One region of the Aerococcus mictus genome, then DNA from elsewhere that is predicted to be linked to it. Evidence: predicted binding sites of a transcription regulator. Region 1 holds the regulator's gene; the other holds the start of a gene.
What was found. The regulator LexA, encoded in region 1, represses DNA repair genes until DNA is damaged. The targets are predictions, from matches to a motif close to CNAACANNTGTTNG.
Positions count from the first base shown of each region.

Region 2: the regulator LexA is predicted to act here: its motif matches at 3,681-3,694, upstream of uvrA (excinuclease ABC subunit UvrA).

Region 1 is NZ_CP132985.1:1,155,442-1,161,026, reverse strand. It holds gene recJ (single-stranded-DNA-specific exonuclease RecJ) at 1-1,808, shown strand, start outside; gene DBT49_RS05385 (adenine phosphoribosyltransferase) at 1,805-2,320, shown strand; gene lexA (transcriptional repressor LexA) at 2,406-3,017, opposite strand; gene DBT49_RS05375 (Rqc2 family fibronectin-binding protein) at 3,165-4,820, opposite strand; gene DBT49_RS05370 (pyridoxamine 5'-phosphate oxidase family protein) at 4,979-5,383, shown strand.
Region 2 is NZ_CP132985.1:1,877,804-1,883,388, forward strand. It holds gene DBT49_RS08605 (exonuclease SbcCD subunit D) at 1-284, opposite strand, end outside; gene uvrA (excinuclease ABC subunit UvrA) at 796-3,612, opposite strand; gene DBT49_RS08615 (alpha/beta fold hydrolase) at 4,179-4,802, opposite strand; gene DBT49_RS08620 (fibronectin type III domain-containing protein) at 5,116-5,585, opposite strand, start outside.

The sequences.
Region 1 (5,585 bases):
ACCATGAAATTGGAAACACTTTACCTGAGGCCTATGCTATTGTTCATCCCAGACACCCTGAGGGGAATTATCCCTTTGATGATTTATGTGGAGCTGGAGTAGCCTTTAAGTTAGCCCAAGCGATGACTGGTGGCTTACCAGTCGAATATTTGGATGTCTGTGCTATTGGAACAATCGCTGATCTGGTCCGCTTAGAGGATGAAAATCGCAGCATTGTTCAGCAGGGCTTAAAGGTTATGGCTCATAGTGAAAGAATTGGTCTAATGACTTTAATGAAAAGTCAAAACATTGATCTAAACCATATCGATGAAGAAACTATCGCCTTTAACATAGCCCCACGACTTAATGCTCTAGGTCGTCTAGGCTCGGCTAAACCAGGAGTTGAACTACTCACGAGTTTCGACCCGGATTATTGTCAGGAACTAGTTAATACCATTGAAACGACCAATCAAAAACGACGAGCAATTGTTGACCAGGTTAGTCAGCAAGCGATTCAGACAGTCGAAGAGTGGGAAGAATTACCAGAAATTATCATTTTATCTCATTCCAATTGGCATGAAGGGGTTCTAGGTATTGTGGCTAGTCGACTGGTAGAGCGTTATCAGCGGCCTAGTATCATTTTAAATTATAATGCTGAGAAGGCAGAATATAAGGGGTCAGGTCGTTCAGTTGCAGGAATCAACCTCTTCAAGCTTCTCCAAGCTGCAAAGGAATATGCCCCTAAGAGTGGGGGACATGCCATGGCAGCTGGTATGACCATTGCTGAAGACCAATTTGAAGCTTGGAAAGCGGCAATCTATCAGGCAGTTGAGCCCTACAAAGAGCAATTACAAGGGAAGATTCCTTTAACAATTGACGCCAAGATTAATGCCGATCAATTGACCTTAGAAAATATTCAGGAGCTTAATCGCTTAAAACCATTTGGTGCAGCGAATCCCAAACCTATATTTTTAATCGAAAATGAATCGATCTCAACGCCACAGCAATTAGGAAAAGATAAGAACACCTTAAAATTTTCTTTGACTAAGGAAAATCAACAGCTAGAAGTTATCGGTTTTCAGAAGGGAAATTTGGCTAATTATTTACAGGCTGGTCAAAGTGTTGATCTGGTTGTCGAAGCATCCATTAATACCTGGCAGGGAAAAAGTCGGCCACAAGCTATTTTACTCGATATGGCTAGCGACCAAAAAATAATCGTTGACTGGCGAAGAGAAAAAAATCCTGACCTTATTTTTTCTCTTTCCCAAAGCTATTATTATTTTGAAAGCAAGTCCTTAATTGCTCAATATAAGGGGCAGATTCCTAGTCAATCTTCTTTAATAGGGGAAGAAGACTTGAAGAAGAGCAGGGAACATTATAGCCAGTTAGTTATTTTTGAACTACCAAAAAATTTGCAAAAGCTAAGAGACTTCGTTCATAATGAGAATATAGAAACGATCTATCTATTTTCATATAGTCCGATATCAGCAAGAAAAATTGGTATGCCCAATCGCGATCAATTTGCTTTGCTTTATCGTTATTTCATTTTCTATAAAGAACTTGATTTGACCGAAAAAAAGGCAGACTTGGCTAGGTATTTAAAGCTACCGCTTCCTCTTCTTAACTTATTACTAAAAGTTTTAGTTGAAGCAGAGCTTTTAGACCAAAATGGCCAGATTTATCGTATTCGACCAGGCCAGAATAAGATCGATTTGAAAGAGTCAACCAGCCTAAAAAATTGGGCAAAGCAAATTGAAAAAGAAAACTTTCTTTTAAATGAAACCATTGAAAATTTAACTCGGTATTTTTTCCAGGAGGATAATTTATGAACTTAAAAGACTACATTAAGGATATACCTAATTTCCCTGAGGAAGGCATTATATTTAGAGATATTACACCTTTACTCCAGGACCCTCAGGCTTTTCAATATGCAGTTGATAAAATTGCAGATTTTGCTCGTGAAAAATCAGCAGATGTGATCATAGGTCCAGAGGCTAGGGGCTTTATCGTTGGCTGTCCAGTAGCTTATGCTTTAAATAAGGGCTTCGTTCCTGCCCGCAAAAAGAATAAATTACCTCGTGAAAAAGTCAGCATTGAATATGATTTAGAATATGGAAGCAATACTATTGAAATTCATAAAGATGCTATTCAACCTGGGCAAAAAGTCCTCATTGTTGATGATCTCTTGGCCACTGGTGGGACCATTCGTGGCACTAAAAAATTAGTTGAAGAACTTGGTGGGGAAGTCGTTGGCGCTGCCTTTATTATTGAATTAGAAAACCTTAAAGGTCGTCAACTAATCAATGATTTAGATATTCTGTCCCTCATTAATTATGAATAATGGTATCAAGATACTATAAAGCTTATAATCCAAATAAAACCGCTCTCTAAGTCAGTGTAAATGACTTAAAGAGCGGTTTTTTGCTTTAAAAAGTATGTTCACGGTAAAGGCTAACGACTTTACCTAATATGGTGACGTCATCAAGAATTATTGGCTCTAAACTGGCATTCTCAGGTTGGAGGCGGAAGTGACCTTTTTCTTTGAAGAAACGTTTACAGGTAGCTTCGTCATCATCTGTCATAGCAATAACAATATCACCATTAGATGCCGAACTTTGTTGGCGAACAATGACATAGTCACCATCAAGGATACCGGTTTCGATCATACTTTCTCCGCGAATTTGCAACATGAAATATTCGCCATCTTGACTATTAAGACTTGGTGGGGTGGGGAAATAGCCGTCAACGTCTTCATAGGCATCGATAGGCTGCCCAGCAGTAACCGTACCGATAATAGGAATACCGGGTTGGTCCACGCCTAACATCTTTAAACCTTTATGGGTAATTTCCAAGGCTCTGGGTTTGGTAGAATCTTTGAATAAATAACCACCTGCTTCCAAGCGATTAAGATGGCCGTGAACAGTTGAGGTAGATGCTAACCCTACTTGGTCACATATTTCTCTAACTGTAGGGGGATAGCCCTGATTTTTTACACTATCATAAATGCATTGTAAGACTTGTAGGGGTCTTTCTTTCATATTGTTTCACCGAAACTTTCCATATATATTATCCGAGTCATTTCATTCTTATTTACTATAAAAATGGTTCAAGCGGTTCACATTTGTGCTTTTATTGTAGCATAGCTCGAAATTTTGTGCAAACGTGCGTTCGTTTCTATTGCTTGATTAAGCTTGTAAATGGGCATCGGGACTTACGAAGACTGTTTTTTGCTCAAAGTAATTAACAAAGCCAGGTTTAGCTCCATTAGGTTTTTTTACATGCTTGACCTGTGTATAGTCCACGGGGACATTGTTGGCCTGCCGGTATTTAGAGAAATAGGCGGCATATGTTGCTGCTTCGATGATTTCCTCATCACTAGGCTGGTCAGTTTCTAATATCACATGGCTGCCTGGAATATCTTTAACGTGAAACCAGTAGTGGTTTTTGTTAGCCCGTCTTGTGGTTAGTTCATCATTTTGCGTATTATTACGACCAACAAGGATAGTGTTTCCTAAACTTGTTTGATACTGTCTCGGTTTTAAAGGTTTCTTGCGCTTATGGTGATTATGTTTTTGTTGTTTAATATAGCCTTCACGAATGAGCTCTTGACGAATATCTTCTAACTCATTGGGTTCAGCTATTTCAATTTGATCTTGAACACTTTCTAAATAGTCTAATTCTGCTTGGGCAATTTGACTTTGTTCTTTAATATGTCGCTTGGCCGTATCTAATTTACGATAGCGTTGAAAATATTTTTGGGCATTTTGAGAAGGCTCTAATAGAGGATCGAGAGCGATCTCAATGGGCTTATTATTATCATAATAGTTAGGTAATTGGATACTGGACATACCTTTTTCTACTTGAAAGAGGTATGTGGTTAAAATTTCTCCCTTTAACTGATAGTCTTCAGCCTGTTTACTTTTTTCCATATCTTGCTTAAGATTAGCTAATTTACGTTGATTATGCTTAATCCGTTGAGCAACAACCTGGCTAATTTGTTCACTGACCTGATTGACTCGTGAAAAGAGGGCTTTCTTTTCATAATAGTCATCGAGGAGCTGGGTAAAAGTTTCGTAACTGCTTTGCTTTCCGCCTAGGCTTTGATAGGGGAAAGCCGTTGCAGTGACCTGACCGTCATTTTGACTCAGGGTTGGTTGGGATTGGTCAAAAGCATTGAGAAAGGCAGTAAAAGTTGCACTTTTATCTTGGGATTCAGTAAGTCTCTGGGCTAATTCTATCGCGCTATCTTTGCCAAATCCCATAAAGGTTTTCTGTATTTCTTTAGCGTCAGCCTTAAGGTCATATTCATTGGGGTTGATACTGAAAGGATTGACCTTATCTCCTTGAGGAGGTAAATGGTATGTCGCACCAGGAAGGAGGGTACGGAATCGGTTTTGGCTAATATCTATTTTTGTGATGAGGTCGGCAATTTTACCATCCTGATTAAGAACTAGGATATTACTTCGTCTACCCATGACTTCAATAATGAGTTTATAGGGTTCACTAATCCCCAATTCATTTTTGCTTTCAATACTAATGATAATTATGCGGTCGTTTTCATATTGACTGAAATTGATGATTTTTCCCCCATCAATATGCTTACGTAAAAACATACAAAAATTGGGTGGGGTATCTGGCACACTATATTGGTGATTAGTAAGCTGAACGCGGGGGGCTTGTGGCGTCGCTGCGAGTAGTAATTTATATTTTTTGCGATTTGACCGAACGGTAAGAAGAATTTCTTGGTCATAGGGTTGTTGCACCTTTGAGATTCTTCCCCCAGCCAAGCAAGCGTTTAATTCTTGTATAAGTCCATGAATAAATAGTCCATCATAAGACATGGAATCACCTACTTTCCTAGCTTATTATTATAACAAAGAAGCCCAGGAATTACTAAGAACCTTGATTGTAAGCCTTATCTTTTTGTTTATAACTTAATTATGCTATAATGATGATAAAGTAATGAGAAAGGAATGATTATATGGAATTAAAAGATTATATGAATGTTCTTGAAAATATTGGGGCTTGTGTTTTCTCAACAGTAAATGAAGACGGAGAAGCAGATGCACGTTACGCTAATGTTGGTGTAGCGAATGAACACGGGGTATTCTTCATGACTGCTCCTACCACTAACTTCTATAAACAATTAACCAATAATCCTAAAATTGCGATTACTGGTATGTTAAAAGAAGACGGCATTGAAGTGATTCGTTTACAAGGTACTGTTCGTGAAATTGGTAAAGAACATCTTGAAGCAATCTTGAAAGACAACCCATTTGTACAAGATGTTTACCCAGATGAAGAAGAACGTGCAACCGTTCAAGCCTTCCAATTATATGAAGGCGAAGGTTCATACCAACATCTTCAAAATCACGTTAAAGAAGAATTTTCTTTTGGTGAATAATTGAGAACGTTCGAAAAGACTGTGAGCCTATCACAGTCTTTTTTATTGGCTATTATTTTGGCAAAAAGAACGTGAAAAATTTTATAATAAACAAGATCGATTGAATTTAAATTATATTTTGCGCTAGAAGCTTTCACCAGACCTCTAGCGCTTTCTTTTTTACCATAGGGAATAGATAATATAAAAAAATCACATTTATAAC
Region 2 (5,585 bases), 720 kb from region 1:
GCCCCGTAGGCAATCCGCTCGCCAGCATCGTGGTTGCCAGCAATAATGGCCACAGGGCAGGTCAACTCCACCATTAATCGATCAATCAGTTCATTGGCCAAACGAACACTATCCCGGCTGGGAAGCGACCGGTCGTAAAAATCGCCCGCAATAATCACCAAGTCCGGCTCAAGCGCCTTGAACTCATCAATCAGCTGGTGGAAGACCACTTCCTGGTCAGCCAACATGGACCGGTCATTAACAATCTTCCCAATATGCCAGTCGGAAGTATGGATAATTTTCATGGGCAGCTCCTCTTTTCAAAATACGAACTATCTAATCAAAACGTGTTCCAAAAGTCAGCCCTGACGTCCACTTCACGAACTATGTGCGATAGGCTTCCGCCTATCTTCCATAGTTTGTTCCAGTGGTTCAGGGCTTTTTTGACTTTTGTCACACTCTATCAAAACGTGTTCCAAGCGCAGAGCAAGCGTCCGCTTCAGAAAATGGCGACAAATTCTCTTTGAGAATTTTTACGCCTTTTTCTTCCAGCGGTCTTGCTCTTTAGCGCGCTTGTCACACTCTCAAGAAAAACCAAGCTCCCCACTTGGAGAGCTCGTTTAAACATAAATTTTCAATATTTTTAAAACGTGTTCCAGTCACAGGACAAACGTCCACTTCAAAAACTGGTAACACTCAGCTTAGTTGAGCTCGGACGCCAGCCTTGAAGTCACTTCAGAAAATTCCAACGCACAGTTCCCTGTGCTTATGGTATTTTCTTCCAGTGATTCAAGTCTTTAACGGCGTCCTCACATCCTATTTCAACAGTGGTTTGAGATATTGTCCTGTATAAGATTTCTTATTCTTAGCCACTTTTTCTGGAGTACCAGTGGCGACAATGGTTCCGCCGCCGTCTCCGCCTTCTGGTCCCAGGTCGACAATATAATCAGCGGTCTTAATGACGTCCAAGTTGTGCTCGATGACAAGAACAGTATTGCCTTCATCGACCAAACGTTGGAGGACGCCGATCAAGCGCTTAATATCGTGGCTGTGAAGACCCGTTGTCGGTTCGTCCAAGATATAGATGGTATTCCCACTAGCCACTCTTTGCAGTTCACTGGCCAGTTTCATCCGTTGGGCTTCCCCACCAGACAGGGAGGGCGCTGGTTGACCTAAGGCCACATAGCCCAGTCCCACATCAGCAATGGCTTGAAGTTTGCGGTGGATTTTGGGAATCGATTGGAAGAATTCCAGGGCTTCGTCCACCCGCATGTCTAAGACTTCAGCAATATTCTTGCCCTTGTAGTGGACTTCCAAGGTTTCGGCATTGTAGCGGGTCCCCTTGCAGACTTCACAAGGCACATAGATGTCGGGCAAGAAGTTCATCTCTACCTTGACAATCCCGTCACCCTTGCAGGCTTCACAACGGCCGCCCTTAACATTAAAGGAAAAACGGCCCTTCTTGTAACCCCGCAGTTTGGCCTCATTAGTTTGAGCGAAGAGGTCGCGGATATCATCAAAGACTGAGGTATAGGTCGCCGGGTTAGAGCGTGGCGTCCGCCCAATGGGACTTTGATCAATATCGATCACCTTATCCAGCGACTCATAACCTTCAATGGCTTTCACCTTGCCAGGGACCACTTGGGCCCGGTTAAGATGGCGGAGTAAGTACTTCTTAACCACTTCATTGACTAGACTAGACTTACCCGAACCGGACACGCCAGTAATCAGGTTAAAGCAACCCAATGGGAACTTGACGTCAACGTCTTTCAAGTTGTTGGCCGCTGCCCCTTTAACTTCTAACCAGCCTTTATCGGTCTGACGGCGTTCTTTAGGCACTTCAATGGCCTGCTTGCCTGACAAGTATTGGCCGGTCAGGGAATCCGGGTCATTGGCGACTTCTTCAGGGGTGCCGGCCGAAACCACTTCCCCACCATGGGCACCGGCTCCTGGTCCCATATCAATCAGGTAGTCAGCCTGGCGCATAGTGTCCTCATCGTGTTCCACCACAATCAGGGTATTTCCCAAGTCGCGCATCCGTTTCAAGGACCGGATCAAGCGGTCGTTATCGCGTTGGTGGAGACCGATGGAAGGTTCATCGAGGACGTACATAATTCCGGACAGGTTAGAACCAATTTGGGTAGCCAGGCGAATCCGTTGAGCTTCCCCACCGGAAAGCGAACCGGCATTACGGTCTAGGGTTAAATAATCCAAGCCCACTTCATCCAAGAAGCCGAGCCGGGCATGGAGTTCTTCCATAATGGGACGGGCGATCTTTTCATCTTGGTCTTCTAAATCCAAGTCCTTGAAGAATTCAATCACTTGGCCGATGGCTTTTTCCGTCACTTCAGCAATATCCAAGCCGTCCACCTTGACGGCCAAGGCCCGTTCATTGAGGCGTTTACCATGACATTTAGGGCAAGGAAGTTCTGCCATATATTGGCGCATGCTTTCCCGGATCATATTGGAAGAGGAATTGTGGTAGCGACGTTCCACATTATTAGCTACCCCTTCAAAAGCCATATCCTTGTCGGTGACATTACCAAACTCATTTTGATAGTTAAAGTGGAAGGTCTGATCCCCTGACCCATAGAGCAACAGGTTTTGTTGGTCTTCAGTCAATTTCTCAAAAGGTTTATCTTGAGGAATATCAAAGGCCTGACAAGCCTGGTCTAAGAGGGCTGGATAATAGCCGGAAGCCTTATTGTACCAAGGCACCAAGGCCCCTTCGTCCAGCGACTTGGTTCGGTCAGGCACCACGATATCTTCATCCACCTTCATCTTAGAACCAATCCCGTCACATTCCGGACAACGACCAAAAGGCGCGTTAAAGGAAAAGAGCCGGGGTTCCAATTCCCCCACGGTAAAGCCACAGAGCGGGCAGGCATAGTGTTCAGAGAAGAGGATTTCTTCCCCGCCAATAATATCCACCAAGGCATAACCTTCAGTCAGACGCAGGGCAGTTTCGAGGGAGTCGGCCAAACGGGCCCGGATGCCTTCCTTAATCACCAAGCGGTCAATGACCACATCAATATCATGTTTTTTGTTCTTATTGAGTTCGGGCAGTTCTTCCACGTCATACATCTCACCGTCGATCCGGACGCGGACGTAACCTTGTTGTTGGACCTTTTCCAGGAGCTTCTTGTGTTGGCCCTTCTTCCCGTAAACGATGGGCGCTAAAATTTGGATCCGGGTCCGCTCTTCTAAATTCTTGACCTGGTCAATCATCTGGTCGATGGACTGACTTTGGATCTTGGTCCCGTCATTAGGACAAATCGGATGCCCCACCCGGGCAAAAAGCAACCGCAAATAGTCATTGACTTCCGTAATCGTCCCCACGGTTGAACGGGGATTGCGGTTGGTAGTCTTTTGGTCAATAGAAATAGCAGGACTCAAACCATCAATGGAATCGACATCCGCCTTCTTAATATTGCCCAAGAATTGGCGGGCAAAGGCTGACAAGGACTCCACATAACGGCGTTGTCCCTCGGCATAGAGGGTGTCAAAGGCCAAGGAGGATTTCCCTGAACCGGACAGACCGGTAATGACCACCATCTGGTTACGAGGAATGGTCACATCAATATCTTTTAAATTATGAGAGCGTGCACCACGCACGACAATTTCTTCTTTCAAATCGGTCACTTCCTTAATTAAACAAAAAGGCAGCTCAAAGCTTTTCCTTTTCGTTCCTTACTCTGATACAAACTGGTGTTCTGGTAATAGTTTACCACAAATCAAGCCCCAAACCTAGAAAAGCCAGCTCCAGTGGCCCGGTCGGGATTGCACCCTTCATTATAACCAGCCAAGACTCGGAATTAAAGCGATCACCTTTCAGAACAGAGTGCGACAGTCACAACAAAGGACGAAACCACTGGAGAAAACTGGTATAAGCTCAGTGAAGCTGAGCGTTACCAGTTTTTGAAGTGGACGTTCGTCCTGTGACTGGAGCACGTTTAAGAGAGTGCGAGCTGACGACAAAAAAGTGAAACGTTGGAAGAAATATGCGGTAATCCTTGAAAAGGATTGCCAAATATTTCTGAAGCGGAGCTCACTTTTGACAGCGAGCAGGTTTGAAAAGGATGTGGCAAGCGCGCCAAAGGGCAAAACTGCTAGAAACATATTTCGCTTAGAGAATTCGTATATTAAAAAAGACTGGCCCTTGTATCCCAGTCTCCTAAATTGGTTTATCTATTCTCTGTTTAGCTCTGCCAAAATTCTGCGATCAAGTGAGCTAATGCTTTGGGATTGTCGACATTGACTTCATGTCCTGAATTTTTCAACAGTCTCAATTCACTATTTTTAATCCCACCATGAAACCTTTCGCTGCTCTTCCGATTAAATTGATCTTTGTCTCCGCAAATTAATAAGGTCTTACAAGATATATTTTCTAAATGAGTCGCAATGCTAAGACCTTTGGTTGAGGCTATCAGGCTGATAAATTCTTCTTTGCCTAGCCCTAATTGTTTAAAATTTGACTCTGGCATCAGCTTAAATACCATTGATTGTATAGTCATCAATAATTTAGGGATCTTGTAAGGAACGCCGATTAAAATTAAGGCATTGACCTGCTCCGGGTAATTTTTGGCATAGTCTAAAGCCAGTAAGCCTCCTACAGAAAGGCCACATAAATTGACCTTGCCAGAATAATTATTGACTTGCCTTTCAAAGTTTTGATAAAGAGTTTGATATGTATAAGGATCATTCTCAAATAATTCATAGAGGTTGGGGCACTGAACCGTCAATTTTTCAGCTTCCAAGTACCTTTTCACTTGGTCCCAACTGGTATGATCTTGGCCTAAGCCGTGGATTAAAATATTCTTCATATATCGACCTTTCTAGATTTGTCTATAGATATTATATAAAAAAGAGGTCAGGATCCTAAATCCCAACCTCTATCATAATTTATCTTTTTCTACTACTTTTAAGCCATTTCAATAATCCCGGCTGTGCCCTATCAATAAAAAAGCCGCTGACTTTCGCCAGCGACTCTAGTGAAAAGGTGTGACTGTCACACTCTACTTAAAATGTGCTCCAAGCGCGAGGTGAGCTCCATTTCAGAAGTCCTTGTAAATCCTATTTGAGGATTTACTGCGCACTTCTTCCAATGCTCTCCCCTCTTGTTGCGCTTGTCGCACTCTATTTCTCTTTCTTAATGCCGTAAGAGTCAACCAATTCAACGGTCCGTTCTTCCCCTTCGTGGAGGTTACCGCTCATTTCATAGAATTCAATTAAGAATTCATCTTCGGTGACAGTGTAAACCGCGAAGTTTTGATTTTGAGATTGACGGTAGTTTTCGTGTTTGTGGTCGAATTTTGGTGAGTCATCGGGTTGCTTAGCCACATCGAAGAGACCGTTCCAAAGTTCCACATCGTCTTCAGTCATCCAGTCTAATTTAGGACGAACCTTGTGTACATGGTCAGCCCCCTTCATATAGATGGCGTCATAGGCCTTGGTTCCTGAGGTGTTAGGGATGATGTAGGTCACGCCTTCCGGGTTCACGTGGTATTCCACCCCATCTTTTTCGACTTTTTCAGTGTCTTCGACTTCCCCGTAAGAGAAGTTATCGGAGGTATAAACCAGAGACTTGGTCCGGGTTAAGTTGTGGT